One region of the Fusibacter fontis genome, then DNA from elsewhere that is predicted to be linked to it. Evidence: a T-box and tRNA genes for the amino acid it is inferred to sense, from the RefSeq annotation. Region 1 holds a T-box; the other holds one or more tRNA genes.

Region 1 (15,517 bases):
CGTATGTTAAGAAAAACAAAAATCGTTTGTACGGTAGGTCCTGCAAGCGAACCAAAAGAAGTATTCAAAGAGTTAGTAAAAAGCGGTTTAAATGTTGCGAGATTGAATTTCTCACACGGAAGCCACGAAGAGCATTTAGGTAGAATTAACATGATTAAAGAAGTGAGAAATGAACTTCAAATGCCTGTTGCGATTTTACTTGATACAAAAGGTCCTGAAATTAGAACGGGTAAATTTAAAGAGCCTGTATACACTTTAATCGAAGGTCAAGAGTTTACATTGACAGTTGAAGAGTATTTAGGGGATCAAAATAAGTGTCAAATTTCATATGTAGGATTACCAAATGATGTTGTAAAAGGCGATAAAATTCTTATTGATGACGGTTTAATTGAGCTTGAAGTTCTTAGTACGACTGCAACAGAAATCAAAACAAAAGTTTTGAACGCTGGTGATGTTAAAAATAACAAAGGCATCAACGTTCCAGGCGTAAAAATTAATTTACCTGCAATTACACAAAAAGACATTGATGATATCAAATTTGGTATTGAAAATGGCATTGATTTCATCGCAGCATCATTTATTAGAAAAGCAAGCGACGTTCTTGAAATCAGAAAAGTATTAGAAGAAAATAATTCTCACGAAATCCACATTATTTCTAAAATTGAAAACCAAGAAGGCGTTGACAATTTAGAAGAAATTCTTGAAGTTTCTGATGGATTGATGGTTGCTCGTGGTGACTTAGGAGTTGAAATTCCAACTGAATTAGTGCCAATCGTTCAAAAGAAAATGATTGAAATGTGTAATAGAGAAGGCAAACCAGTTATTACTGCAACTCAAATGTTAGATTCTATGATGAGAAATCCTAGACCTACTCGAGCAGAAGCGACTGACGTTGCAAATGCAATCTACGATGGTACAGATGCGGTGATGCTTTCTGGAGAAACTGCTGCTGGTAAATACCCACTTGAATCTGTAAGAACAATGGCGAAAATCGCTTTAGCTGCAGAACAAGCATTAAACTACAAAGAATTATTAGAAAAAAGAGTACAACTTTCAAATGAGAAAGGCGTTACTTCTGCAGTAAGCCATGCAACTGCTAATTCAGCTTTAGAACTTGAAGCAACTGCAATTATCACAGCGACTTCTTCAGGCTTTACAGCTAAACGCGTTTCTAAACTTCGTCCTAAAGCACCAGTGATCGCATGTACGATTAACGAAGCTTCTTGTAGAAGATTGGCACTTGTATGGGGCGTATTCCCAATCGTTATCGGAGAAGCAACTTTAACAGATACAATCTTCGAAATGTCTCTTGATTCAGCTAGAGCAAAAGGCTACATCAAAGATGGTGACTTAGTTGTTATTACTGCAGGTGTTCCCGTAGGCGTATCTGGCGCAACAAACATCATGAAAATTCAATTAGTAGGTGAAGTTCTTATTAAAGGAACTGGCTTAGTAAAAGACTTTTTAAGAGGAAAAGCTTGCGTGGGTAGCACACCAGAAGAATTAGAAGGCAAATTTAAAGAAGGCGACATTTTAGTTGCAACTTCAACAGATAAAGATTTGATGCCATTTATCGAAAAAGCATCTGGTTTAATCGTCGAAGAAGGTGGTTATACATCACATGGCGCAATTGTTGCATTGAATCTTAAAAAACCATGTGTTGTTGGCGCAAATAATGCGACAAACTTGTTAAAAGATGGAACCGATATTACCCTTGATTCAGGAAAAGGAATCGTTTATGCTGGAAAAGGTAGAGTACTCTAGTTTTTAAGCATAATAAGGAGGTCATATGGTATTCAGAGAACTTGGTAAGACGGGACTAAAAGTTGTACCAATAGGTTTTGGTGGTATTCCAATTCAGCGATTAAATCAAGAATTGGTGACAGAGCTCGTGGATGAAATGATTCGTGAAGGGGTCAATTTTATTGACACAGCACGTGCCTATACGACGAGTGAACACATGTTAGGACATGCTCTAGCAGGCGGTAAACGCGAGAAATTTATTTTGGCAACGAAGTCCATGTCGAGAGATTATGAGTCGATGAAGCGCGATATTGAACTGAGTCTTACGGAATTACAGACGCAATACATTGATATATATCAGTGTCATCTAGTAAAAGATTTAGAACAGTATCAACAAATTATGTCTGAAAATGGTGCGTATAAAGCGCTACTTGAAGCGAAAGCAGAAGGAAAAATAGGACATATTGGAATTACAGCGCATAGTGCAGATTTCTTAAAACAAGTCATTTATGAAATGCCATTTGAGACTTTACAGTTTCCATACAATCTTGTAGAGAAGCAAGGAGAACCACTATTTGAGATGGCACATCAACGAGGCATCGGGGTCATTGTCATGAAACCGATCGCAGGTGGTGCCATCCGAAATGGTGCGTTGAGTTTAAAATATATTCTTCAAAATCAACATGTTTCTGTGGCAATTCCAGGCATGGATGCAATTGATCAGGTTGCAAAAAATCGTCAAGTTCTTGAGTCAGATGGATCATTTTCTGAAGAGGAAATGAAGGAACTGAAGGAGATTGTAGATGAATTAGGCGAGGCATTTTGCAGAAGATGCGGTTATTGTCTACCTTGTCCGCAAGGAATTGATATTCCTTCTCAGTTTTTAATTGAAGGCTATTTGACACGTTACAATTTAGCAGATTGGGCGATGATTCGATACAATGGTTTGGCTGTTAAAGCAGATGCGTGCGTTTCTTGTGGTATTTGTGAAACGAAGTGTCCTTATAATTTGCCGATTCGAAAAATGCTCAGAAATGTTGTGACACAGTTTAGTTCTTATGAAGCGACGTTGAAGGAATAAAAGAGGTCAAAAAAAGAAGAAGGGCAGGTTGCGGTGAGTGCAATCTGCCTTTTAAGCACTTTGATTAAATTTTGCCTGACGAAAACCGTCATGAGAAATTGTGCTTATTTGTGAAGAGTGGTGGAGCATATATTGTTGCTTAATTGTATTATATGTAATATATCACAAAAATGATATGACATATGTCATGTTTTTGCTATAATTTAGCTAGAAATAACAGAAAAGAACTCAATTTGTTTAGTGAAAGGTTATAAAATGCAAATTCTCAATGCGCCAAAGCGTTTAAAACGCTATATCAACGAAAATCATTTAGATGAAATATTGCCCAAAGCTACTTTAGATGCATGCGAGCTTTGCATGTACAATCGAGATGAACCTGTTTTAATTGCAAACACTCAAATGCCATACTTCTATTTTTTTGTCTCTGGGAAATTGAAAATTTTTCAAATTCATGAAAATGGAAAGGCATTTCTTATTCAATTTTATAGTGAGTTTGATACCTTAGGGGAAATTGAACTTTTAAACGGAATCGAGGCCACTTGTTCAGTCAATGCAGTGAATAGTTCTGAACTCATTCGCATTCCCATGGAGACGTTAAAAAATCAGGTTATGGACTATGCGCCATTTCTCAGACAAATCTCTCGATCATTGGCAAAAAAATTGCTCGTAGCAGACCGTCATCACTCATCCAATTTGCTTTACCCCGTAAAAAATCGATTGGCAAGTTATTTGAGGGCGCATGTGAACGAACAAAATGAAGTTGTTTTAAAAGAGTCTTTACAAGATGTTTCAGAGTATATTGGTACTACCTATCGACAGCTTCACAGGGCGTTCCAGCAACTTGAGAAAGCGGGCATTATTACGAAAGAACATAAGACCATAAAAATCTGCAATCTCGTAAAATTAGAGCAGATTGCGGGTAATATCTATAGTTAATCATAAAAGCATCATGTGAGCATTGTATAAGCATCAAATAAGCATCGTCAAATCCATTTCTATCGAGCCTAAAAACGCCTAGCACAGGATGCGTGCTAGGCGTTTGTTTTGCTTAAAACAGATATGATATGAGTCTATGGTTCTAAATTATAGTATCGATCTGGTGACAATGGCGTTGTAAAATCAAAATCAGCAGATTTCCACGGCGTACCATTGACGAGGATCGTCAATGTTTCTACTTCTGGTAAGCTCGTAAACGTATAGAGCAGACTCGATATCATGAGTTTTTCATATTCAGGATACGCTTTCAGTACGGTGAGTGCTTGACTGGATAATGTGATTGTCAGATGTGTTCCTTCTAACTGATGTCCGTCTAACGTCACTTCCGCAGGGACTGTCGGAATCATGTCTTGATTGAACAATTCCGTTTCAGAGTTCAATTTCAGTAAATTCCACGCTTCATTAACGCGGTCTTCAAATGAGCTGCTTTTTAAGGCGATCGGCAATAAAAACAAATGAGTGGTTTCATGGCTATATCCAATGAATCCAGAATTAATTGCACTATCGGTATATGTTTTACTTAAATCAACGCCCATAACACTTCCGGTTTGTTTGTTGTCCACGATAAAGTGAACCCCTTCAAGGACATCAAATGCCATATAAGTTTTGGTAATCGCTTTTGCAGAAAGCGGGAACTTATCTTCGAATCCCGTTAAATTTTTTGAATACATATAAATGTTCGCTTGATTTTTGCTGATTTTAATATTTGGAGAACTTGGAATATAAGGTGCGGTCTCGTAAAGTCCCAACCCTTTTTTAGGGCCATTATATAAAGCTGTGTACAATGTTCTAAAACGATTTTTTGAAAGATCTACAAAGCGTGTAACTGGAATAACTTCTTGGTAGTTATGATTTGGAAAATAAAGTGTTAATGCCAATTTATTCGTCGGTACTTGTTTGGCTGTTTTTAACAAAACCTTATCATACGACAGGTTGCTGGCATGCCACCAATAATCCAGCACTTCATCTTCAGATTTAAGTGCAAAAGTATAGTAGCCAGGATTGAGTCCTTCTAAAAGACTCAACTTATCAATTTCAATGGATTTTGTTTGTGCATCCCCATCCACGATTTCATATTTAACTTCGGTACACAATTTTGTCGCGACAACGGTATTGTTTTTAATCACTTCTATTTTAATCGAGTCTAAAAAGGTATCTGGAAAAACAGAAGTGGTGCTTTCGACTTCAAAAACCATTTTGGATTGATCCATTGAGTCCGAAGTTTCTGGCAAAACAATGGTCAATTCAGGGTCTATCTTAATTTCTTCAACGGGCTTATCGACTATTTTTTGCGATAAATTCAAATTGAGAATATCAGTTGTCAAAGGTAGGGCTGTCGCTAAGACGAAAATAATGACGATAAAAAGTATATTGGGTAACGTTCTGTGCACGTCCACACCTCCTTTTGAATCATTTACTATATTATTATATGATATTTTATAATTAAAGCCAATAAATAGTTCATTCTTCTCGTTATTGTAAGAAGTTTTTGATACAATAAACAGGTAAGTTAAAAAGGAGTTTAGATATGAAAAGAAAAGTATACGCATTTATTGTTGGAACACTGCTGATTCCGATGTTGATTCTTCAAAGTATATCGCCATTTTCTTATTGCATCCCAACAGATGAAAACGCTGAAAACGTATTGACATCCATTAGTGAAAATGAAAAGAAGGTCATTCAAGAATTATTTGTGTTGTCATCGGATATTGAACTTTTAAATACAGAAGCGGAAAAACTAAAAGGCGAAATCATCCAAATTAAAAAAGATATTTCTGAAAGTGAAGGAGAGATTGAAGCAGCACAGCTTGCTTATAATGACCTTCAAGAAAATTTGAAAGCCGTTCTCAAAATTGAGCAACGCTCTGGAATTGCATCTAGTGTGGAAATTATACTCAATGCAAAAAATTTGAAAGATCTCATTAGTCGAATCAATCTATTGAGAGATCTGTCAAAAAACGTCGATCAATTGATGCAAGAGACAGAGAAAGCATATGATCAGTTGGTCGTAAAAAAGGATCAGCTCAATACACTTTTAGATAAGAAAACGACAAGTGAAAAAGAATTGTTGGATACGATTCAAGAGAAGACTCAAGCCAAAGAAAAGCTCGAGGCTTATCTAAATAGTCTTGCGACTGAAAAAGCACATTACGAAAGTTATCTTAAATCCATTGAAACTCAGTGGAATTCTTTGAAACCATTATTTAGAACGACAATTGATACTTTCACAAAAATCATTGAGACGGGCGATGTGCCAGCAGACACTGCTGAACTCACCATTTCTCTCACAGGTTCAAAGGGGATAATTCGAGAAAAGAAGTTCAATGCGGTGATGTCGAAACGTGAGGACCTTCCTGAGTTGACGTTTGATTTTAAAAAAAGTGGTGTTCATTTATTGTTTCCAAGCTATGAAGTTGTTTTGTCGGGTAAGTTTGAACTACTCGATCCACAAACGATTCAGTTTACAGTTTCGGGTGGAACCTTCTACGGTTTACCCATGAGCGAAAGTGCCATCAAAGACCTTTTTAGCGAAGGTCAGATTGTCTTTAAACTGAAATCCTTAATCGGTAAAAATAAGATCAAAACTATCACGATGTTTGACGACAGAATTGAGCTTTCTGTGTCAATTAGTCTATTTTGAGGTGAATCACATGATAAAAGCACATGCATGTCAGTTGGTATATAAAGACGGAACAGAAGCGTTAAAAACATTTGATCTGGACATTCAATCGGGTGAAATGATTTTTATCGTAGGTCCAAGTGGGTCTGGAAAAACGAGTTTGTTAAAACTCATCTTGGGCATTGAATATCCTACGAGTGGGACCTTTGAAGTCATTGGACAATCCATTCAAGCCAATCAAGAAAACAATATACGAAAAATGCGGACTCAAATAGGGCCGATTTTTCAAGAATTTCGATTGTTAGAAGGTCGAACAGTACTGGATAATGTCTTATTGGGACTTCGGTTTTTATCTTATTCTCAGTCTGAAATGAAGAAAATTTCTATTGAAGCAATCGAGCGTGTTGGACTTGGCCATAAAATTTACCATACAGTGGATCGCCTTTCTTGGGGGGAATGTCAACGTGTTGCGATTGCAAGAGCGGTTGCGAGAAAACCTCGACTTATCGTCGCTGATGAACCTACGGGAAATCTAGATGAAGCCAATGCAATGAATGTATTAAATTTACTTGAATCATTTAAAACACCTGAAACCAGTGTCTTAATTACGACGCATGCAACACATCTTGTGGACAAAATCAATGCGACTTCAATCTTACGTATGAAGAATGGAGAATTTACTCTAGAAAGGTGCGAGCGACATGTTTAAAGGACTTCGAAATATCCATTACTATTTTAGTGAAATCATCACCATTCTCAAACTCAATGGTCTCTCCAGTTTTTTGTCGTTAATTAGTTTAGTTCTTATTTTCTTTATTACGGCTTTGACTGTATCCGGTTGGTGGATGAGTCATTCATTTTCAGATGCGTTGATGAATCAAGCTGAGATTAGCGTCTACTATCCACAAAATTTAAATAGTTATTCGTTAGAGACTTTAAAAGAAGACATACAAGAAATAGAAGGCGTCAAATCCATCGCGTGGATTAGCGCTGAGGAAGCCTATCAAACGATGTCGGATATTCTGGGACAAGAAGCTAAGATCCTGAAGCAATTTGATGAAAATCCGTTTGAAGCTTATTTTGAAGTCTCGATTGAACTCAATCAATTAGAGCCTGTCATGGGAAAATTATCGCAAGTCGCTTCGATTGAATATGTAAGGGACAATCGTTCGGTACTTGAAAAAATCGATCACATCACACAGATCATAGGGATCATCGGCTTAATTATGATTGTAGCAGTTGGATTTGCAACGTTTTTGATTACCTCTCACATTATTCGAGAAGGTGTACACGCACACCGAAATCAAATCAATACGTTACAGCTTCTTGGTGCACCAGATCGTTTTATTCACACGCCGTTTGTGCTAGAAGGAATTTTAGTAACGACGCTTGCTGGGATGATCTCAGCTGGAGTATTTGCACTCTTTGCGGCACAATTTAGCAAGATGACTGCAGGGATGTTGCCGTTTTTCCCAGCGATGAACACACATCAAGTGATCGAACTCGTGTGTATCGGACTTGTAGGGGCATCAGCAATTCTTGGTTTATTGTCGAGTTTATTTGGACTAAAACTCATTAAAAATAAATAGAAAAATTAAAGCTGAATGTTGAAACGACAAAGTTTACAACATTCAGCTTTTAAATTTAGAGAATAAAATGATTCTATTACATAAAAAATTGCATCATGCGAGTATCTTGATAAATTGCCTCAGTCTAATTTCTAAGCGATATTTCTTGAAGCGTCAATTTTTTATTGCGTTCTTCAAATTGACGGATAGACCACTCGTTTTGGAAAATTAAAACTGGCGTTTCATATTCGTCTTGAACGAGTAAGGTATCCATTGTCATGGAAATGTCTTTACGATCAAACGCATCCGACTTAATCCATCTGACATAACGATACGGCAATGATTCGATGATGATATCCACGCCATATTCATTTTTTAAGCGATATTCTAAAACTTCAAACTGAAGGACACCGACCACTCCGATAATGAGTTCTTCGACGCCGATGTTCGGACGTCTAAAAACTTGAATACTGCCTTCTTCAGATAATTGTTCGATCCCCTTAATGAACTGTTTACGTTTGAGGGAATTTTTCGTATAGACTTTTGCAAAATGCTCTGGTGCAAACACGGGAATACCCGCATATTTTATCCCAGAACCGTCTTCGCAAAGCGTATCGCCAATTCTAAAGATACCGGGATCATGTAACCCGATGATGTCTCCAGGATATGCCGTTTCAACAATCACTCGATCTTGTGCCATAAATTGTTGCGGCTGTGCCAGCCTGACTTTTTTGTTCTCTTGGACGTGATTAACCTGCATTCCCTTGGTGAATTTACCCGAGCAAATTCTTAAAAAGGCGATGCGATCGCGATGTGTTGGATTCATGTTGGCTTGAATTTTAAAGATAAAGCCCGTAAAGTTTTCTGACTCTGGATCCACAAGGCCCTGATCGCTTTCGCGTGGCGATGGTGGAGGTGTTAATTCCAAAAATGATTTTAAAAAGGGTTCAACACCAAAATTTGTTAATGCACTACCGAAAAATACAGGCGTTAACTCTCCATGTAAAATCTTGTCTAAATCAAATTCATCGCCTGCGTGATCTAGAAGTTCTAAGTCATCTAATAATTTCTCGTGAAGTTGAGGTCCAAGAAGCTCTGAAAATTTTGCTTCTGACAAATTCCCGGTTTCTGCTTTTGCGATGTTTTGGCCATGATTACTGTCGTTGAAGAGCTCAATTTGCTCTTTTGTTCGATTGTAAACCCCTTTAAAACTCTTATCAGAACCAACCGGCCAGTTCATGGGATACGAGCGAATGCCCAAACTGTTTTCAATATCTTCTAAAAGCTCAAATGGGTCTTTACCTTGGCGATCCATTTTATTGATAAATGTGAAAATGGGAATGCCTCTCATTTTACATACTTTAAAGAGTTTTTTTGTTTGACTTTCAACACCTTTTGACGAGTCGACAACCATGACTGCGCTATCAGCTGCCATCAGTGTTCGGTACGTGTCCTCACTGAAGTCCTGGTGACCGGGCGTATCCAGTATATTAATACAGTGATCGCCATAGTTAAACTGAAGCACACTAGACGTTACAGAAATTCCTCTTTGTTTTTCAATTTCCATCCAGTCAGATACCGCATGTTTTTGTGATTTTCTGGATTTTACTGTACCAGCTTCCCGGATGGCACCTCCGTATAACAATAATTTCTCAGTCAATGTGGTTTTACCAGCATCCGGGTGAGAAATAATAGCGAACGTGCGTCGCTTTTTGGTTTCATCAATCATCTCTTGATTCATCTCAATCCTATTCCTTTATCTCACTAGTTTAATTTTATAAGAACGCCTAGACGAATCTGTCGTGAGGCGTTTACAGTTCTTATTTCGTTGTCAGCAACCTTTAAATTTTATCTCAATTTAAAGTGTGCGTCAACTTTTGAACAAAATTGTAACGATGTCACGCATTTCTTTAAATAGACGTGCGTAATGCTTCAGCTTTTTCTTTTAGAGTTTCAAGAAGTTCCATTTTTTCAAGTAGTAACATCTCTAATGCATCTTTTTCACTGCTGAGCTGGGTCAGTTTTCCGAAATCAGTCGCAAATTGTGTGAATTCTTGTTCCAATGCTTCCAGTCTTAGTTCGATTTTTTCGATCTCAGCTGGTAAATTCTCAAGTGCTTTTGTTTCTTGATAACTCAATTTTTCTTTTCGAATTTTTCGATCTGTTTTCGTCTCGGTCTTTTCATTTGCAGTAGGTTTGGATTTGCTCATTTGATTTTGAACAGAAGCACTTTGAAGCCATTTTTCCAAATAGTCACTATAACTTTGAACGATTAGTTCAATAGTACCTGATTCAAATGCAAGGAGCTTATCGCAAGTTCGATCTAGAAAATAACGATCATGCGAAACACATAAAATCACACCTTTAAAATCATCTAGATATTGTTCAAAGACTTTTAATGTATCTAAATCTAAATTGTTGGTCGGTTCATCAAGTAGGAGTACATTTGGTGCGCTGATTAATATCCCAAGAAGTTGTAATCGTCGACGCTCTCCACCTGAAAGCTTTTCAATAGGCGTCCATTGTAATTCAGACGGAAATAAAAAGGTTTCCATTAATTCAGAAGCGCTGATCTTATAACCACTCGGTGTCACGACGAATTCTGCAATATCTCGAATATATTCGATTGCACGTTGCTCTGGATGTGAAAATTCATCAAAATCTTGAGTGAAATATCCCATTTTGACAGTGGAACCAATATCAATGATCCCGGAGGTAGGTGTTAATTTGCCCGAAATTAGGTTGAGTAGCGTCGTTTTACCTGATCCATTACTGCCAACGATTCCAATGCGGTCTTCTGCTGTGAAATGGTATTCAAAAGATTGAAAAAGCTGTTGATTGTCAAATGCCATTGAGACGTCTTTCATTTCAATGACTTTATTGCCCAAACGCGTATAACCTGTTTCCATGACAAGTTCTAAAGTTGCATCTGTTTTAAGTTGTTCTTCAAGAAGATGAAATCTTTGGATTCTAGATTTTGATTTTGTGCTTCTCGCCTGAGCACCTGCGCGCATCCAAGCAAGTTCTCGACGATACATGTTCTGTCGTTTTAATTGCGTACTGGCTTCAAGTGCTAATCGTTCCGCTTTTTTCGCTATGAAGTACTCGTAATTTCCTTGGTACTCATAAAGCGCGCCACCGGAAAGTTCAATGGTCTTATTAACGATGCGATCGAGAAAATATCGATCATGCGTAATCATGAGCAGTGCGCCATTGCGATTTTTAAGGTAGTTTTCAAGCCATAAAATCGTTTGACTGTCCAAATGATTGGTCGGTTCGTCTAAGATCAGAAGATCACAAGGTGTTACAAGTGCTTCTGCAAGAGCGATTCGCTTCTTTTGTCCGCCTGATAGTGTCTTGATTTTTGCATCAAAATCAGTAATACCAAGAGAATGAAGTATGCTCTTCACTTGAAATTCCAAATCATACAGTTGTTTAATTGCCATCAGCTCAGAAAGTTGATTAAAAGTCGCTTGAATCTCAGGATGATCGGGCGTTTTTTCCAATTGAATTGAGGCGTGTTCGTATGCTTTGATCACCTGCATTTCTTCCGTCTGGTTGTCAAAGATTTGCTCTAATACCGTATGTTCATCTTGAAAATTTTGCTCCTGAGCCATGTAGTTAATTCGAAGATGGCGCATGGTAATGATATTGCCTTCATCTGCTTGCTCAAGCCCTGATATGATTTTGAGAAGCGTGGATTTTCCAGTGCCGTTGATGCCGATGAGGCCGATTTTATCTGTAGAATCAATGGATAAATTGATTTGGTTAAATAGTTTTACGAGACTATAACTCTTCGTGATGTTTTCACATGTTAATAAATGCATAATTCACCTTTATCTTATTTAAATTTACTCTCTCTATTCTATCATAATATGATAAACTGTATAGTGGAGAACAAAAAATGACTGAATTCTTATGAGCAAAGCAACAAATGACAACTAAAACGATATCTCAGGAGGGAATGACATGAAAGCACTATATGAATCACACAGAAATCAATTGGGTAATTTGATGGAAATTGGTGATATGGCGATATTATTTGCTGGAACAGCGCCTAAAAGCACTGCGGATGCACATTATCCATTTTATGCAAATAAAAATATGTTCTATTTCACTGGTTGTACGCGAGAAAAATTCATTTTTGCGATGTTGAAAAGCGAAAAAGGACTTGAACCAGTCCTGTTTATTGAAAAACCAGACTATGATGTAGAGAAATGGGTGGGAAGAAAACTCACAAAAGAAGCGGCAATGGAACTTTCAGGAATTAAAGATATTCAGTATTTAGAAGGATTTAATACTTGGTTAAGTCGAGCTGTATACAATGGTACGGTTCAAAGATTGTTCTTAGATTTAGAAAAATTAAGTTGGGATGAAGACGATAGTCCAGCGGCGAAATTTGCTAAAGATTTTACGACGAGATTCCCATTTGTTACGATAAAATCACTTCACTATATTTTATGTGAATTAAGAGTCCTCAAATCAGAGGAAGAGATTGAAGAGGTTAAAAAGGCAGTTGAAATTACACACAAAGGCCTAGATGCAGTGCTTTCTGTTCTAAAAGAAGGTGTGTACGAGTATGAATTAGAAGCGACATTTGCCCATGCAATCCGCATGAATGGCGCTGATCGATGCTCGTTTCAAACGATTGCAGCCTCTGGAAAAGACGGCGTTATCTTACACTATGTCGAAAATGAAAAACAAGTACAAAATGGCGATTTGGTATTGATGGATTTAGGTGCTCAATATCGCGAATATGCAGCGGATATTACGAGAACTTATCCAGTGAGTGGTCGTTATTCAGAGCGTCAAAAACAAATTTACAACATTGTTTTAAAGGCGCAACAAGCAGTTATTGATGCTATGAAACCTGGACTTCCATATGATAAATTAAACGCAGTATGCTCTGAAACCCTTACTTCTGAGCTTAAGCAAATCGGTTTAATCAAAGAGGATAGTGAGTTATCGAAGTATTATTATCACGGAGTAAGCCACTACTTAGGGTTAGATGTCCATGATATTGGCAGCAGAAATGGACTACTAAAACCGGGAATGATCTTAACAGTTGAACCTGGTCTTTACATTGCTGAAGAAGGGATTGGCATTCGAATTGAAGACGATGTCCTTATTACAGAAGAAGGAAATGTCGTGCTTTCTGCTGCTATTCCAAAATCAGTTGAGGAAATCGAAGCAATTATGGCAAGTAAGTCATGATCGATACAAACAAGTATATTTTGAGCACCAAAAACAAGTAAGTCATGAGCATAAAAAAATCAAATGAATTTAAAAAAAACATTTGACAGGATTTTATTTTGCTCGTAGAATAAACACAATAACTAAAAGACGATGACGAGAAGAGTAATTTAAGACAGACGTTCAAGCGAGCCAATGGCGGTGGGAGATTGGCAACTGAGTATTAAATGAAGAACATCTCTGAGTTTTCAATCGAAAAAGCTTTGTGCTAAGTAGACTTGAACGTTTCCGAAACGTTATCTTCGGTAGATATCGACATTTAGTCCGTATCGATGAGCTGGATCTTACGATCAATTTGGGTGGTACCGCGAAATAAGCTTTCGTCCCTGTTTCTATAAACAGGAACGAGGGCTTTTTTTATTGCTCTCGATACAACAAAAAAGAAAGGAGTAATAAAATGCGACAAAGGACACATATGTGTGGAGAAGTACGAGAATCAGACATTGGAAAGACGGCTATTCTAAAGGGTTGGGTTCAAAGAAGAAGAGATCTCGGAGGCGTTATTTTTTTAGATTTAAGAGATCGTAGTGGCATTTGCCAAGTGGTTGTAGATGCAAAAAATATGCATGAGCAGTCGTTTCAGCGCGCTGAAAAATTAAGAAGTGAGTTCGTTATAGAAGTCATTGGCATCGTGGAAAAGAGAGATGAAGACACAATCAATCCACTCATACCAACCGGTACCATTGATTTAAAGGCAATGGATTTACAGATTGACTCTGAGGCAAAAAATCCGCCATTTAACATTGAGGCATCTCATAAGGTGAAAGAAGAACTGAGACTTCAGTATCGATATTTAGATTTAAGGCGCGAAGAAATGGTCAAGCACCTCAAACTGAGACATCAAATGACACAATTTGTTAGATCATATCTATCTGAACTTGGATGTATTGAAGTGGAAACCCCTATATTGACGAAAAGTACGCCTGAAGGTGCACGTGATTTTTTAGTTCCTAGTCGTTTAAAGAAAGGCGCTTTTTATGCACTTCCCCAGTCACCCCAAATATATAAACAGCTCCTCATGGTGGGAGGAATTGATCGATATTTTCAAATTGCAAAATGTTTTAGGGACGAAGATTTAAGGGCAGATCGGCAACTGGAATTTACACAAGTGGATATGGAATTTTCCTTTGTAGACGAAGAAGATATGATTATGATGCTTGAACGATTTTTTTCAGCCATTATGAAAAGCCTGCTCAACGTTGACGTGCAGTTGCCTTTTGTTCGCATTCCCTATGCGGACGCAATTGCGCGATATGGAACAGATAAACCTGATTTGAGATTCGATATGCCAGTTGTCGATGTGACAGAGATCATGAGTGAAGGTCGGTTTAAAATTTTTAATCAGGCCATCGATCAAAATCAGCGCATCAAAGCGTTGGTAATCAAAAAAGGCAGCACACTTACACGTGCACAAATAGATGAATTGACCCAAAGTGCCATTGGATACGGTGCAAATGGGATGGCTTGGATCTCCATCAGTGAAAGTGGCGAGATTCAATCGATCTTGACAAAATACTACGATCCAAGTGTTCTTGAAGCCTTATTTGAGGCAGGGGGTGCACAAGCAGGAGATTTGATTGTGTTTTGTGCGGAAAGACACGAAAAGGCGTGTGCCATTATGGGAAGCATGAGGATTGAAATTGCAGATAAGATGCATCTAAGAAAACAAACGGATTATGCATTTGCACTCATTACTGAATTTCCATTATTTGAGTATGATGCGATGGAAAAACGATATGTTGCAATGCATCACCCGTTCACTCGAGCGAAAGACGAAGATTTGGGTTATTTTGATAGTGATCCGAGCAAAATGAGAGCAAAGGCGTATGACGTAGTGCTTAACGGCATTGAACTGGGGAGTGGAAGTATTCGCATCCACGAAACGGAGATTCAAGAAAAAATGTTTCAATCTTTGGGATTTTCTGATGAACAAATTCGCAGTCGATTTGGTTTTATGCTACAAGCATTTGAATACGGTGTCCCGCCTCATGGCGGCTTTGCGTTTGGTCTGGATCGACTTTTGATGCTATTAGTAGGCGCATCGTCCATTCGAGAAGTCATTGCTTTTCCTAAAATGAGAGATGGTTCATGTCCAATGATGCAATCCCCTTCTATGGTTGATTCAGAACAGCTAGAAGAATTGTTTCTACAAATGGGACATGCAGAGGGTGTGCCTCAAGTACATCGCATGACTGAAACCATTGAGCATGTGGCAAAGCTTTCAAAACTGCATTTAACGGAAGATGAAAAGCAGTC
Region 2 (15,517 bases), 440 kb from region 1:
CGTGCTCTGCATTGTAAACGTCGATAAATGCACTAAAGAATTCTGCAAACGTCCCATTTTTAATGACAACTGGACATGTTTTTGACTTAACGGTCTTTGCACCCAACATACTGAGCGCTTCTTCAGCAGCTTGTTTGATAATTTTAGCTTGTGATAGCTGATAAAAATCATTGGATATGTCGTATCCAAGACCCGTCCTTGTATCTACTCCGTCAGAAACCACAATCATCGCATATGCATAACAAATATTGGATAGTTCAGTGACATCAAGACCTTTGGTGTTTTTAATACGTCTAAACGACTCAGATTCATTGTATTGATTATATGAAATACTTTTGATTCGAGGATCATATGCTTTTAGTTCGCGTTCTAACGACAACATAAATTCTATTTTTTCACTGATTGGAGATTGACTTAACTGCTCATTATAATGATTGATTTCCGGATAAGACTCTGAGCCTTTAAATAAGAACACTTCATCGTCCGATTCAATGACTCTTGCATTGTCATATGCTTCTAAAACGAGCATTTCGATGGCTTTTTCATCAATAATTTCTGAATACGCATATCCGAGTTTACCATCTAACATCGCGCGGTAGGATAAACCACTATTTTCACTTAAATTGTACTTATCAATCGCACCATCATATACTGAGATATCAGTTGATTTATTTCGAACATAATAGATTTCTTGCTCTTGAAATCCCTTTTGTTTTCCCTTTTCAAATAAAAGTTCTAATAATCTCGAATCCATTACGCTTCCTCCCTTCCGCCTACTGTTATTTCAGATACTTTTAGCGCAGGTTGTCCAAGTCCCGCAGGAATCGAGCCACTTACAGAACCACACATCCCTTCTCCAGAACCAAAATTATCACTAATCATCTCGATTTTTTGAAGCACTTCAAGTCCAGTTCCAATTAGAGTTGCGCCTTTTACCGGTGCTGTAATTTTTCCATTTTCAATTAAATAGCCTTCTTGTACAGAAAAATTGAATTCGCCTGTCGCTGTGTTGACAGAACCTCCACCTAAGTACTTCGCATAGAGTCCATACTCAATAGACCCAATCATGTCCTCAAACTTGGATTGTCCATTTAAGATATACGTATTGGTCATACGTGAGGTTGGCGCAAATTTATAAGATTGTCGTCTAGAAGAACCTGTGATATCCGCATTCATTCTTCTTGCATTGAGTTTATCAATCATATATCCAGTCAAAACGCCGTCTTTAATTAAAACATTTCTTTGAGTTGGCGTTCCTTCATCATCATAATTTGATGAGCCCCATTCATTCGCTATGGTTCCGTCATCTACTGCATTAACAATGTCTGAAGCGATTTTTTGTCCCATTTTATCCGCGTAGACACTATTGCCTTTAGCAACAGATGTTGCTTCCAATCCATGACCACATGCCTCGTGAAAAATAACCCCACCAAATTTATTGTCGAGAATAACCGGGAATTTTCCACTAGGTGACGATTGTGCATCTAGCATCGTCTTCGCAATACGTGCAGATTCTCTTCCAATCCACTCGACGTCAATTTCATCATACAGTTCAAACCCTTTGCCTGAACCTTTTCCAATAAACCCTCTTTGCATTTTTCCATCTTTTTGTGCGACCGTGTCTATTAAATAGCGTGTACGAACACGTTCATCTTCAACGAATTTTCCTTCAGAATTGGCAATTAAAACATTCTGCTTATAATCTAAATATGTGACAATAACTTGGTTGATTGAAGCGTCATATTTTGATGCTGCTTCAAATCCGCGTTTCATCAAATCTACCTTTGATTGTTTCGAAACACTTGAAGGCATAACCTTAACCGGATGTGCTTGAACAGGGGATGTCATGACAAAATCTATTTTAGCATTTTGAGGAATCCCTTTTATCGCTGCTGCCGCTTTTTTAGCCACTTCCACTAAGTGATCTCGGCTATTTTCACAAGTGTATGTATAAACACTGTTTAACCCTTGAAAAATTCTAATGCCAATGCCATAATCTCTACCTGATAATGATTTTTCAATTTTGCCTTTTACCAATTCCATCGAATTGTTAAAACGATCTTCGACAAAAATCTCAGCAAAGTCACCACCAGTTGATAAAGCCGCTTGTAATACGTCGCTTACAACTTGCTTATTTAACATGCCGCTACCTCCAAATGAATATTAATAAAACATATCGTAACACTAAATAATAAACGATGTATGGTGAGTGTGTTAACATTTTATTAAGAATTGAAAACTGTTAATAACGCAAACCGACCCTACACCTATTTATTTTAACCCATTACATATTTTCCAACAACTTATTTTAATGAAATCTCTATCCCCACACGCAAAAAAACCTTCAGATTTCTCTGAAGGTTAAAATGGAGCCGGTGATGGGACTCGAACCCGCGACCTACTGATTACAAGTCAGTTGCTCTACCAATTGAGCTACACCGGCATAATATATATAATTTTGCTGCGCACCCTCCTAGAAACTTCGTTTCTCATGTCGGGTAATTTTGCTGCGCCCCTCCTAGAAACTTCGTTTCTCATGTCGGGTAATTTTGCTGCGCAAAATTATAAATGGCGATCCAGAAGGGACTCGAACCCTCGACCTCTAGCGTGACAGGCTAGCGTTCTAACCAACTGAACTACTGGACCGCGTTGTTACGAACAAGATTTATATTACACGATTGAGGCAGTTTTGTCAACACTTTTAGCCCAATTTTTCGACGATAAATCCTTCTAAATTATCATAGTCGCTAGCAAAATACTTTTCTATCGCCAATTGATCTAAAACTTGTTGTAATATCAATCCCCCGGCATAAATAATATCCGCTCTTTTCTCCTCAAGTCCAACAATTCCTTTTCTTTCTTCTACAGATAGATGCAAGAGTTTTTGATTGTAATTGCTTATTTGTTCTTTTGTTACGCAAAGTCCATGGACGGCTTGACGCGAGTAAACAGAAACTTGATGTACCATTGTAGCAAAAGTCGTTGCTGTTCCTCCAATTCCAATTGCTTCTGATATTTTATAACGAGAAATTTCATGGATCACTGTCTCAAGTGCGTCTTTGATATAAGCATCTATTGTACTTTTCTCATCTGAAGTCGCTGGATCGTGCGATATAAACGCACCCGTCAATCTAACTGCACCGATGTCCAAGCTATGCGAGAAGATGATTCCCTGCTGGTTACCCACGATTAATTCCGTTGAACCACCGCCAATATCTATAATAAGTAGATTTTCATCTGTTAGATGTGCGCCCATCAAAACGCCTTTGAAACCAATCTCCGCTTCCTTCTTACCACTGATAACTTCAAGTTGCATTCCCGTTTGATTAAAAATCATTTGTTTAAAGATGTCTGAATTCTTAGAATCTCGAACGGCACTTGTCGCCATGATAAAAATATGTTCTGCGCCAAACGAGATTGCTTCCCGCTTAAAGCTATCAATCGCATCTACCGAGTCTTTCATTCGTTCGATATCCAGCATTTTAGTTTCATTGACACCTTTTCCCAATCGAGTCATCCTCAATTTTTTACACGCATCATCAAATCGCCCTTCGTGGTAATTTGCCAACAAAAGACGGATTGAATTCGTCCCTACATCTATACACGCTACTTTCAAAAGAACCTCCTTATTCACCATCGCCTTCATCTTGCAATCCTTTTATCAAGAAAATGATTTCATTGGGTTTTACCATTTTTAATCGCTTTCTAGCAATTTGCTCGACCGCTTCTGTCGACAGAGAATAAATGTACTCATCTTCAAGTTTATCAATATCGCGATCAATCATCGCAATTTCCGTTTTCAATTCCTTCTGTACCCCTTTTAACTCATCAAGCTTTGTCTCAGTTTGGTACATCAAAAATCCGTAATATCCCAGAAGCATCAACACGATGAGAAAGGTTACTTTATTTCGCTTAAAAAATTTCCTTTTGGTTTTCATTGGAACAACACCATCTCCTATTCACTTTCAGAAATGACCTCATATAATAACTTTGAACTCTCTTTTGTGACGTGTTCATCAAGCGCACAAATCTTCACTTGCATTTGTTTGCTCCCTAGGCGAATACTGAGCTCATCTCCAATTGCAACTTCTGTACCTGGTTTTGCTACTTTGCCATTAACAAGAATTCTGCCTTGATCACAAGCTTCTTTCGCAATAGTTCTTCTTTTTATTAGTCTAGCATTTTTTAAATATTTATCAATTCTCATTTTGTACCTCCATAAATCAAGAAAAAGCAGCTAGGCTGCTTTTTCTGATATCATTATGCATTTACTGTTTCTTTTAAAGCTTTACCTGCTTTGAAAACAGGAGCTTTTGAAGCTGGAATATTAATTGTTTCTTTAGGATTTCTAGGGTTTCTTCCAGTTCTTTGTTTTCTTTCTCTAACATCAAAAGTACCGAAACCTACTAATTGAACTTTACCACTTTTAGCAAGTTCTTCCTCTACGCTTTTCATGAAAGCATTTAATGCTAACTCAGCATCTTTTTTAGTTAAACCAGATTTTTCAGCCATACTAGCTACTAATTCAGCTTTATTCACAATATAACCTCCTCAAATTATTAAGTTGTTTTAACTATTATAAGTATACGTTGAAATTTCAACTTTTACAAGAGTTTTTATAAATTTTTTCATAATTATTTTGACTTTTTAGATTCACTCCACAAAACGTTCATTTCCTCACGTATCAATATGTTGGGGGTCTTATTCATTTTTTTCAAGTTTTCTTCAATATATGAAAATCTGTTCACAAATTTTTCAATTGCATCCACAAGCGCTTGTTCGGCATCAATTTTCAAAAGACGTGCGACATTGCTGATAATGAGCAGCAAATCTCCCAGTTCTTCTTTTATTTCATCCTCACGGTTTTCTTGAATCGCAATTTCCCACTCTTTCAGTTCTTCGTGAATTTTCTCAACTGCATCAAGAGGCGAATCCCAATCAAAGCCCACAGCAGCCGCCTTCTTTTGTACTTTTTGAGCACGCATCAAACTTGGCAAGCTATAAGTCACCGACTTCATACTTTCTGCTATTGAAGTTAAGGCTTTTTCTTCATCCTTAATCATTTGCCAATTTGCCAAAACTTCCTCTGAATCTTTCACATCTACAGAACCAAATACATGAGGATGTCTACGAATCATTTTTTCACAAATTCCACGAATGACATCATTCATGTCAAAGTAGCCGTCATCCGATGCAATCGAAGCATGAAAAACCACTTGTAAAAGTACATCTCCAAGTTCCTCAATTAAATTTTCCTCATGACCTTTCACAATGGCATCTTTAACTTCATAGGCTTCTTCAATCAAATTACTTGCTAACGACTCATGTGTTTGCTCTCTATCCCACGGACATCCATTTTCACCTCGTAAAATGGCAATAACATCTTCGAGTTCTCTGAGCTCATGGCGAATAGATTTGCCACCTGGCACAAACAAACTTGTCAAATGATTAAAATCATCTGGTGTGTGATCGAGTTCGCAAAGCGGCACTGTTTTAATCATTTCTTGACAAGGAATACCAGCCCCTCTGATAATGGTCACCAAATGTTCATCCTCCCAAACATCCATAAGCGCTAATTTAAGATGAGATGCTGACATTTGATCATAAACTTGAATAAACAAATGATCCTTGGTTGCATTCATCCACTCATGTTCTACATTAAGAGCATCTAATATCACAAAACCATTTACGGGATCATATTTAAGCGCCGTTACAATGGCATCAATAAAACTCGTTCCATGTACGATGCGAAATTTATCGGATTCGCTTAAATTTTCTTCTATTTTATAACGTTCTAAGATGATTGACACCGTTTTTTCTGCAACAAACGGATTACCTGGAACCGCATACAAAATATCATCATGTTCTGCTAGTGCAATAATCTCATTGGCAATAGCTTCATACACCTCATCAAACGACTCAAATTGATGATAGTAGTCATCAAAAGACTGATAGCACATACCTTGTTCAACTAAATATGGAACAACGGGGTGTCGATCTGTTCTTAAATAAACAGTTTGTCCACTTGTTAAAGTTTTAAAGGCATCCATCGTCAAAAAAGATTCACTACCAGGTCCCATACCTACAATTGTAATCACCTCATGACCTCCTATCTATTTGAAAAATCTATCATTTATTTTTTTGAGTTTTGAACCACCTGGCATCATAATATAGTCATCCTCTGTCAACGTCTTTGTTTTAAAGAGCATCACTAAATAAACCAACATCCCAACTCCAATCGCAAAAACAGTTGCAAGTTTTGGAGAGATTACGAACAAACTGAGTTGATATGATCCCACAACGGCCACACTCATCACCAAAACTGATGTCAGCGGTTTTAGCAACACTTCTTTAAATCCAAAGGAAATATCTGCACGTTTTTTCATCGTAATGAGATTGAGCACAGTCGCCGTTCCATAAGCTGCAAGAGTTGAAATCGCCGCTCCATAAATATTGATTTGAGGAATTCCTACTAATATATATGTTAAAAGTATCTTGATTGCGGCTCCAATCAACAGGTTAATTGCCGGTCTATTTTGTAAACTGAGTCCTTGTAAAATTCCCGTCGTTACTTGAAACATTCCCAAGAAAATCACGCTAAAGCCTAGAATCGCTAAAATATTTCCCGTGGTTACTGCATGTTGTACTTGATTCGGATATAGAAGTTCCATAATAGGTTGTGCTAATAATACCAACCCCGCTGTTGCTGGAAGGCTAATAATCAACGTCATGCGAATCCCATTTTGGATTGTTCGTTCTAGCTGCTTTGTGCCTTTTTGAACAAACAAAACCGCAATTGCAGGCACGATGCTTATTTGGATTGCAGAAGTAATTACTTGAGGTAAATTTACAAGTGTTGCAGCATATCCACTCAGCATACCATAAAGGTCATTGGCTTGATCTCCCATGCCGATATCCGCAAGTCGATTCATTACAACCAGGACATCGATTGAATTCATAAGTGGCATCACAGCTGCTCCAAGTGTAATCGGCACTGCAATGAGGACAATTCGCTTCATCATGTCTGGAATACTTGCTTTTTCACTCGCTACTTGTTGTGTAAACTCTTCCTGATTTTTCTTTCGGAACCGCTTATACATCATGTAAATAACCACTAACCCCGCAAGAGCACCTGCTGTTGCACCAAACGTGGCACCTGCAGCAGCATACTCTAAACTTTTTTTAATCAAGATCACTGCGAGTCCATATCCAATAATAACACGGGCGAACTGTTCATAAATCTGTGAAGCCGCAAAGGGTTTCATTTGTTGAAACCCTTGGAAGAACCCTCTAAATACTGCCATGAGCGACACTAAGAACACGGCAGGCGCTAGTGCTTGAAACGAAAGTATTGCTTTCGGATTATTAATTTTATCTGAGATCGCTTCAGCGCCAAAAAACATAAACAAGGATCCCAAAATCCCCACGCTGGTCATCAAGACCATCCCTGATCTAAATGTACGATCTAAATTGGCATAGTCTCCCATCGCACGTTGCTCAGAGATAATTTTTGCAAGTGCGGTTGGCAACCCTGCCGTTGCAAGGACTATAAAAAAATTGTAAATTGGATACGCACTTGTGTAGTAACTTATCCCTTCTGGCCCTAATAGATTTGCTAAAGGGATTTTAAAAAAGGCACCAATAATTTTTACAAAAACGCCTGCAATACCCAAGATAAACGCACCTTTGACAAATGAATCTGCTTGGTGCTTTGCTTTATTTTCTGACATAATTAAATCTCCTATTATAAAAAGGTCAGTACTGGACTGACCTTTGCTTTACTTTTGAACCATTATTCTTTGATTTATTTTTCTTTTTCTTCTTTAACTTTTTCCATAAATGTTTCTATTTTTGCTTCAGCTTTTAAAGCATCAATTTTTTCAACGTATAGTTGTTGTGCTAAAGCAACGATAATCTGTTCTTTTTGCTCATTAATTTCTGATTCTGTCTTTCCAGCTTCTATCATTTGATTCACTGTTAAAGCATCTTCAACTTTAATGATATGAAATCCATGCTCAGTCTGAACTGGATCGCTTACAGCTCCAATCTCTAACGAAAATGCAACTTTGCTAAACTCAGAAACCATTGCATTTCGGCCAAAATAACCTAAGTCTCCACCTTCAGAGGACGAACCAGGATCTTTTGAATTTTCAATTGCCAACGTATTAAAATCTTCACCTGCATCTAGTTTAGCTTTAATTGCTTGTGCAGTTGCTTGATCTTCTAATAAAATATGACGCGCTTTTACTAACACTCTTTCTGAAGCATAAAGCTCATCTAACTTTGTCTTATTTTCTGAAGCTTCTTTATATACGATATCTTGAAATGCTTTGATGTACATATTAATTTGAATTTGATCTTTAATAAATGCCTCTGTTGCACCAGCTGTTTCAAAATATCCTTTTTTAACACTGTCTTCTTCAAGGGATGTGTTAAACTTATCAATGTTTTCTTGAAGCGCAACTTCATCGATTTTATATCCAGTTGATACCACGTACTGTTCAATCACTTTGTTAATCACTGTGCTGTTGACGATGTATTCTTTTACACTTTCAGAATTTTTCACACCATCTACTTCAGTTTCCATATATTCTTCTCCGTACTGAGCTAAGTAAAGGCCGTACATTGTATTGAATGTATCTAAGTCAATGACTGCGTCGTTAACTACTGCCACTGCGTTTTTAGTATCCACTCCTGTGCTTGTCTCATTTGAGCTTCCTTTTCCTGAACACCCTGTTAATGCCACCATCATTATCACTAATAATCCGGCAATTATCTTTTTCATATTAGACATCCTCTTCTCCTCGTTATATTGATATCAGATGGCATGTATCCTATTTCATAACCATCTCTCATTATACATTTAAATATTCACTATGAAAACTATATATTTTTTCAACAAAATTTTCAAGCATTGTTAATTGTTCTTCTTTTTTTCTTAATCTGTTTGTAATTTTAAGTTTTAATAGTGGAGGAGACGATGCTACAAATGTCACATTTTTAGAATCTTCCGCCATAATTCGACTTACAAAGATCGGGCTAATCGGGTGATCTGGACTAAACTTGAGAGTGAAATCTTTGCCATCTTCGTTGATTTCGATGATATTCATCCATTCACAAAGAGATTTTACATACGCAACGGACATTAAATTGCTAACAGATGTGGGAACCGTCCCAAATCGATCTTCAATTTCTTCATATACGCGATCAAATTCAGATCTTGAATCAATTGCAGCAATTTTTTTGTAAATCTCAATTTTCATTTGATGATTGCTAATATACGTTTCAGGAATAAAGGCATTAATTGCAAAGTCGATTTTTGCTTGTAATTTTTCTCTGACAACTTCTCCTTTTTTCGTACGCATACTTTCTTCGAGTAATTTACAATACATATCATAGCCAATCGCTTCCATATAGCCATGTTGTTCAGTTCCAAGAACGTTGCCTGCACCGCGAATTTCCAAATCTCGCATGGCAATTTTAAAGCCTGCTCCTAGTTCTGTAAATTCTTTAATGGCCTTCAATCGTTTCTCGGCAACTTCATTTAGAACTTTATTTTCTTGATAAAAAATATAACAATACGCCAGACGATTGCTTCTTCCAACGCGCCCGCGCAATTGATAGAGCTGCGAAAGCCCGAATTTATCACCATCATTTATTATAATTGTATTGACATTTGAGATATCGAGTCCAGTTTCAATAATCGTCGTTGATACCAAAACATTGAACGCATTATTCATAAAATCCATCATCAACTTTTCTAGTTGATGCTCATTCATCTGACCATGAGCATAATGTACGATTGCATCTGGCACAAGTTCTTGAATTTTTGCAGCTACACGATCAATATCGACAATTCGATTATGAACAAAATACACTTGACCACCACGTTCGATTTCTCTTGCGATTGCTTCTCTCATGAGATTTTCATCATATTCTACGACATAAGTTTGAATCGGATAACGATCTTCAGGTGGATCTTCGATCACACTCATGTCCCGAATTCCAATCATCGACATATGAAGCGTTCTAGGGATAGGAGTCGCCGTCAAGGTAAGAACATCGATGTTTTCTTTTAATTGCTTGATGCGTTCTTTATGCCTTACACCAAACCGCTGTTCTTCATCGATAATTAAAAGGCCTAAATCCTTAAATTGTACATCTTCAGATAAAATTCGATGTGTCCCTACAACAACATCTACAATGCCCTTTTTACAATCCTCAATGATCTTCGCCTGCTCTTTCTTCGTCCGAAATCTTGAAATCATCTGAATATTTGCAGGGTACTTAGAGAATCTTTCTACCATATTGTTATAGTGTTGCTGTGCTAAAATGGTCGTCGGCACCAAAATGGCAACTTGCTTGGAATCCAAAACCGCTTTAAAAGCTGCACGAATGGCCACTTCTGTCTTTCCATATCCAACATCTCCACAGAGCAGTCGTTCCATCGGCATAGGACTTTCCATATCTGATTTGATTTCATCGATACATCTGAGTTGATCTCTCGTCTCTTGATAGGGAAATAATGCCTCAAACTCCCTTTGCCACTCATTATCTCCAGAAAATGCATACCCTCTTTTTTCTTTACGAATGGCATAGAGTTCGATTAACTCATCTGTCATATCGTCAATGGCTTTTTTAGCGCGCGAGGTCGTCTTCTTCCATTCATTGCCGCCAAGTCGATTTAACTTTAGCTTTTCTTTATCTGTTCCAATGTACTTTTGAACCGCTCCAGCACTTTCCACGGGAATATATAAATAATCATCTTGAGCATAACGCAGTTTCAAAAAATCTTTTCGCGTCTGATCAATTCGCATCTGTTCAATGCCCATGTATTGGCCAACGCCATGACTTTCATGAACGACATAATCGCCTACAGCGAGCTCCGAAAATGCTTTAATGACTTTTCCTTGAGCAGGTTTTTTTCTTGAGATTTTTTTCCCTTCACCATAGAGTTCATTTTCAGTCAAAACGACCGTTTTAAAGGTATCAAAATAAAACCCTTGTTGTAAAGGCAAGTAAACCGCGATCGCTTGACTGCTCATCACGCGATTAAATCCTTCCGCTGTATTGATGACCACATCGAGTTCGACCATGGTATCGAGAAAACGTTTCATGCGTTCTTCATTACTAAAAGCAACCAAGATATGGTATCCTTTTAGTTTTAACTTTTGAAGATCCAGTGCAATTTGATCCAACTTGCCATAGTATTTATCCATCTCTCTAGAAGAGAGTTTGATCACTTGACTCGGAGAAAATCCCTCCGTTTGCTTCATTAATAGTTCTGAAAGCACCATTTGATGATTTTTAAGTTCAGCTAGAATCGCTTCACGGCTATAAATGCGGTCAAACTGTTCTGCGATGACTTCTTCTCTCTCTAAATAATCCGTAAATTGACGCTTGTATTCTTCGTAATACTGGCTCATGCGATTGACACATTGATTGCTTCCCATGAAAAACACAATGGGTTGATGAAAAAAGTCTAACAAGGTAGACGTTTCATCGATGATTAACGAAAAATACTTATCTATACAATCAATAAATAAACGTTCTCTTAAGCTTGAAATTATTTCAATGAGTTTTTCTCTTTTTTCAGCCTTATAATGTGTTTTAAGCGCTTCAAGTCGTTCAACCGCTCGCTCTATTTGATCGGGTTCAATTGTAATTTCTTGACATGGATAGATTTCTATTCGCTCGTATTTGAGTAGCGACTTTTGCGTTTCTAAGTCAAATGAACGAATTGAGTCTACTTCATCACCAAAAAATTCAATTCGAAACGGTGCGTCGTGCATCGTCGAAAACACGTCGAGAATACCACCTCGAATACTATATTGTCCTTTAGATTCAACGATATCCACGCGTTCATATCCAAATGTAAATAGCGTTTCAAGTAATGTCTGTAACGTAATTTCAGTTTGCAAATCCAGCACAAGATGTCGATCCGTTACTTTTGGGTATTTGTACATCAGATTATTGACAGAAGTGAAGATCACAGGTGCCTTTTCTTGTTTGGCAGAAAGCAACGCTTCCATACGCTCAATTCCCACTTGATTTGAGTGCGCAAACGAATCAAACCATACGAGTTCTCGGCTCGGCAAATAGATCGCGCCATCCACATCTTCAGACGCAATCCGCGCTTTATGATCATCTTCAAAAAATAGAATGGTTGGACGTGACAAATCAACGGATACGCACTTGGCAATCCATTTCGTTACGTGCGCTTCAGAACCATGTAGTAAAATGGGACTGATGGCTTCTTCAATACTCTTTTTCAGCGTCTTCACTTCAACTGAATGCTCAAATACGTTCAGTAACAAATTCAGCATATGCGCCTCACTTTATCCGTTAAATCGATTCATTGCAATTTCAATGCCTGACGTGATGATTTCCACAACAGATTGAGCTGCTTTATCGAAAGTTTCATTCATTTGAATCATTTCATCTTTGCTAAACTTCTGCAAGACATAATCCTTAAGTGCCAATGTATTCGATTTTCCAATCCCAATTCTTACCCTTGGAAAGTCATCTTTTTGAAGTAGGTAAATGATGTGGCGCATGCCATTATGTGTGCCTGCGCTTCCTTTTTTTCGGATTCTCAATTTTGCAAAATCCGTATCGACATCGTCGTAAATGACGATTAAATTTTCCATCGGTAGCTGATAAAAATGACAAATACTCTGTACCGTTTCGCCACTTAAATTCATATAAGTTTGTGGTTTTACCAAAACGACTTTTTCACCGCCAATGGTTCCTTCTCCAATAAGTGCCTTATATTTGATTTTGTTGACGTTAATGTTATATTTTTCGCTCAATCGATCAATTGTTTCAAAACCAACATTATGACGTGTTAAATCATATTTTTTTCCTGGATTTCCTAATCCTACTATTACGTACATGTGTCTTTCCACCTTCAGTCTATTCTATCGCAAAATTCACGATTCTTATTTTGTAATAACATGATTCTCATTTTACATTCAAAAGAAAAATCTTCAACTTCAATAGGAATTCTGCATTATCAATAGAGTATTCTCCAATTTCAAAAGAGAATTCTTCAAATTCCATCATGAATTATCTTTACGATTATATCAAAAAAAACGCTTAACAACAATGTGTCAAGCGTATATCTTTCTATTTACAAACTCTAACGTCTTGTGATTTATTTTTATCATTCCTTACTCTTCAAACATTGTACTCACTGAATCATTATTAAAGATTCTGCGAATCGCCTCCGAAAATGCAGGTGCTACTGATAACATTGTGACATTATCAAGCGCTCTCATTTCTGGAGAAACATTGATCGTATCTAGCACGACGAGTTCTGTAATCGCTGAGTCCTTAATACGAGAAACGGCCGGTCCGGAGAACACGCCATGTGTACAACATGCATAAACGTCTTTAGCGCCCATGTCTTTTAAAGCTTTCGCTGCATTGACAATAGTTCCAGCCGTATCAATCATATCGTCAATCAAGATCACGTTTTTACCTTTTACATCACCGATGATGTTCATGATCTCTGATACATTCGGTTCAGGTCTTCTTTTATCGACAATTGCGATTGGTGCATCGAGTTTATTAGATAGGTCTCGCGTTCTCGTCACACTTCCTAAATCTGGTGAAACGACAACTAAATCTTTGATATTCTTGTCTTTAAAATACTGTGCAAGAATTGGAACTCCTTTTAAATGATCGAGTGGAATATCGAAATATCCTTGGATTTGTGCTGCATGTAAGTCCATTGTCAAAACGCGATCTGCGCCTGCTGCTACAATTAAATTGGCAACTAATTTCGCTGAAATCGGATCTCTAGCTTTAGCTTTTCTGTCTTGTCTTGCATAACCATAATACGGAATCACCGCTGTGATTCTACCGGCTGAAGCACGTTTAAGCGCATCAATCATGATTAACAATTCCATCAAATAGTCATTTACCTTAGGTAATGAAAATGACTGAACAACATACACATCAATTCCTCTTACTGTTTCGTTGATATTGACTGAAATCTCTCCGTCACTAAAAGTCTTTACAATACTGTCTCCTAGCGGTAAACCAAGTTCTTTACAAATTGATCTCGCTAAATCTTGATTGGCATTTCCAGTAAAAACTTTTATTTTCCTATCACTCGATTGCATTTGTTCCTCCTACTTATTTTTTTGATATTTGTTCGACCAATCGGTCTTGTTGACTTGTCGTTCTCTGGCAATGGCCAAAGCGTTTTCAGGTACATCCTCGGTAATTGTTGAACCTGCTGCAATATAAGCTTTGTCGCCAATTTTCACTGGCGCAATTAGATTGCTATTACATCCAACAAATACATCATCACCAACTTCAGTGAGGTTCTTATCTTTGCCATTATAATTCACAAAGACAACACCACAACCTAAATTGACATTTTTACCGATTTTTCCGTCTCCAACATATGTTAAATGCGATATTTTTGTTTCATCGCCAATTGTACTGTTTTTCACTTCAACGAAATCCCCAATTTTAACATGTTTTCCAACAATTGATTTTGGTCTTAAGTAGGCATAAGGTCCAATATTTGAATTTTCATCAATTGACGATTCTAACACAGTTGAGTGCTTGACTTTGACACCACGACTGATGGTCGAATCGACAATCTCAGCATAGGGACCGATGATACAATCTTCACCAATAACAGTTTTTCCAATTAACTGAGTACCTGGTTTGATAATTGTATCTTGTCCAACTACGACATTTTTTTCTACGTATATGGTTTCAGGAGATACGAGTGTAACACCTGCTAACATTAATTTCTTTTTAATGTGATCTTGGTGATATTTTTCTGCTTCAGCAAGTGCTAAACGATCATTGACGCCCATCACTTCTGTTGGGTCATCAGTAATAAATGCACTTATTTTACCACCAGCAAGTTTGATGACTTCAAACACGTCTGTCAGGTAATATTCACCTTGTTGATTGTTATTTCTAAGTTCTGAAAGCGCCCATTTTAGGCGGTTTGCTTCAAATAGTCCAATTCCAGAATTTATCTCTCGAATGGATCGAATTTCGCTATCGGCGTCTTTGTGTTCAACAATTTTATCAAATGCACCTGAAGCATCTCTTACAATGCGTCCATATCCAGTTGGATCGTCGAAAATTGTCGAGATTAAACTCGCATCATAGCCACCGTCACGATGATGTTTGATAAATGCTTCAAGTGTTGCTTCACTCAGGAGTGGTGCATCACCGAACAATACCAAAACATCGCCTTCATTTATATAGTCTTCTGCAACTTTTACAGCATGTCCAGTTCCAAGTTGTACTTCTTGCACTACAAATTTTAGATGTTGATTTTCAAGTGCTTTTTCTACCAAATCGCGTCCATGCCCAACGACACATACCACTTCGTGACTTCCTACTTGTTTAGAAAGATCCACAACATGTTGAATCATCGGCGTTCCACTGACTTTGTGAAGGACTTTTGGTAATTTTGACTTCATTCGCTTGCCGTATCCGGCAGCCAAGATTATCGTACATAAATTTCTCATGTTTTACC

What was found. A T-box is a leader RNA that pairs with one kind of tRNA and senses whether it is charged. The one in region 1 lies ahead of aspS (aspartate--tRNA ligase), so its partner is inferred to be a tRNA-Asp.
Region 2: it encodes a tRNA-Asp, which carries the amino acid that the T-box ahead of aspS (aspartate--tRNA ligase) is inferred to sense. The anticodon was not compared.

Annotation. Positions count from the first base shown of each region.
Region 1 covers NZ_AP042445.1:1,481,761-1,497,277, reverse strand. Annotated here, with positions in the region: gene pyk (pyruvate kinase) at 4-1,764, shown strand; gene ACZ41W_RS06740 (aldo/keto reductase) at 1,790-2,824, shown strand; gene ACZ41W_RS06735 (Crp/Fnr family transcriptional regulator) at 3,080-3,760, shown strand; gene ACZ41W_RS06730 (GerMN domain-containing protein) at 3,895-5,211, opposite strand; gene ACZ41W_RS06725 (coiled-coil domain-containing protein) at 5,349-6,461, shown strand; gene ACZ41W_RS06720 (cell division ATP-binding protein FtsE) at 6,472-7,149, shown strand; gene ACZ41W_RS06715 (cell division protein FtsX) at 7,142-8,029, shown strand; gene ACZ41W_RS06710 (peptide chain release factor 3) at 8,154-9,749, opposite strand; gene ACZ41W_RS06705 (ABC-F family ATP-binding cassette domain-containing protein) at 9,919-11,835, opposite strand; gene ACZ41W_RS06700 (aminopeptidase P family protein) at 11,978-13,222, shown strand; T-box leader at 13,346-13,592, shown strand; gene aspS (aspartate--tRNA ligase) at 13,659-15,517, shown strand, end outside.
Region 2 covers NZ_AP042445.1:1,924,052-1,939,568, forward strand. Annotated here, with positions in the region: gene ACZ41W_RS08770 (TldD/PmbA family protein) at 1-754, opposite strand, end outside; gene ACZ41W_RS08775 (TldD/PmbA family protein) at 754-2,142, opposite strand; tRNA gene ACZ41W_RS08780 (tRNA-Thr) at 2,368-2,443, opposite strand; tRNA gene ACZ41W_RS08785 (tRNA-Asp) at 2,570-2,646, opposite strand; gene ACZ41W_RS08790 (Ppx/GppA phosphatase family protein) at 2,702-3,616, opposite strand; gene ACZ41W_RS08795 (FtsB family cell division protein) at 3,627-3,938, opposite strand; gene ACZ41W_RS08800 (RNA-binding S4 domain-containing protein) at 3,956-4,207, opposite strand; gene ACZ41W_RS08805 (HU family DNA-binding protein) at 4,261-4,539, opposite strand; gene yabN (bifunctional methyltransferase/pyrophosphohydrolase YabN) at 4,635-6,098, opposite strand; gene ACZ41W_RS08815 (putative polysaccharide biosynthesis protein) at 6,114-7,730, opposite strand; gene ACZ41W_RS08820 (peptidylprolyl isomerase) at 7,805-8,785, opposite strand; gene mfd (transcription-repair coupling factor) at 8,856-12,326, opposite strand; gene pth (aminoacyl-tRNA hydrolase) at 12,339-12,896, opposite strand; gene ACZ41W_RS08835 (ribose-phosphate diphosphokinase) at 13,173-14,129, opposite strand; gene glmU (bifunctional UDP-N-acetylglucosamine diphosphorylase/glucosamine-1-phosphate N-acetyltransferase GlmU) at 14,139-15,509, opposite strand.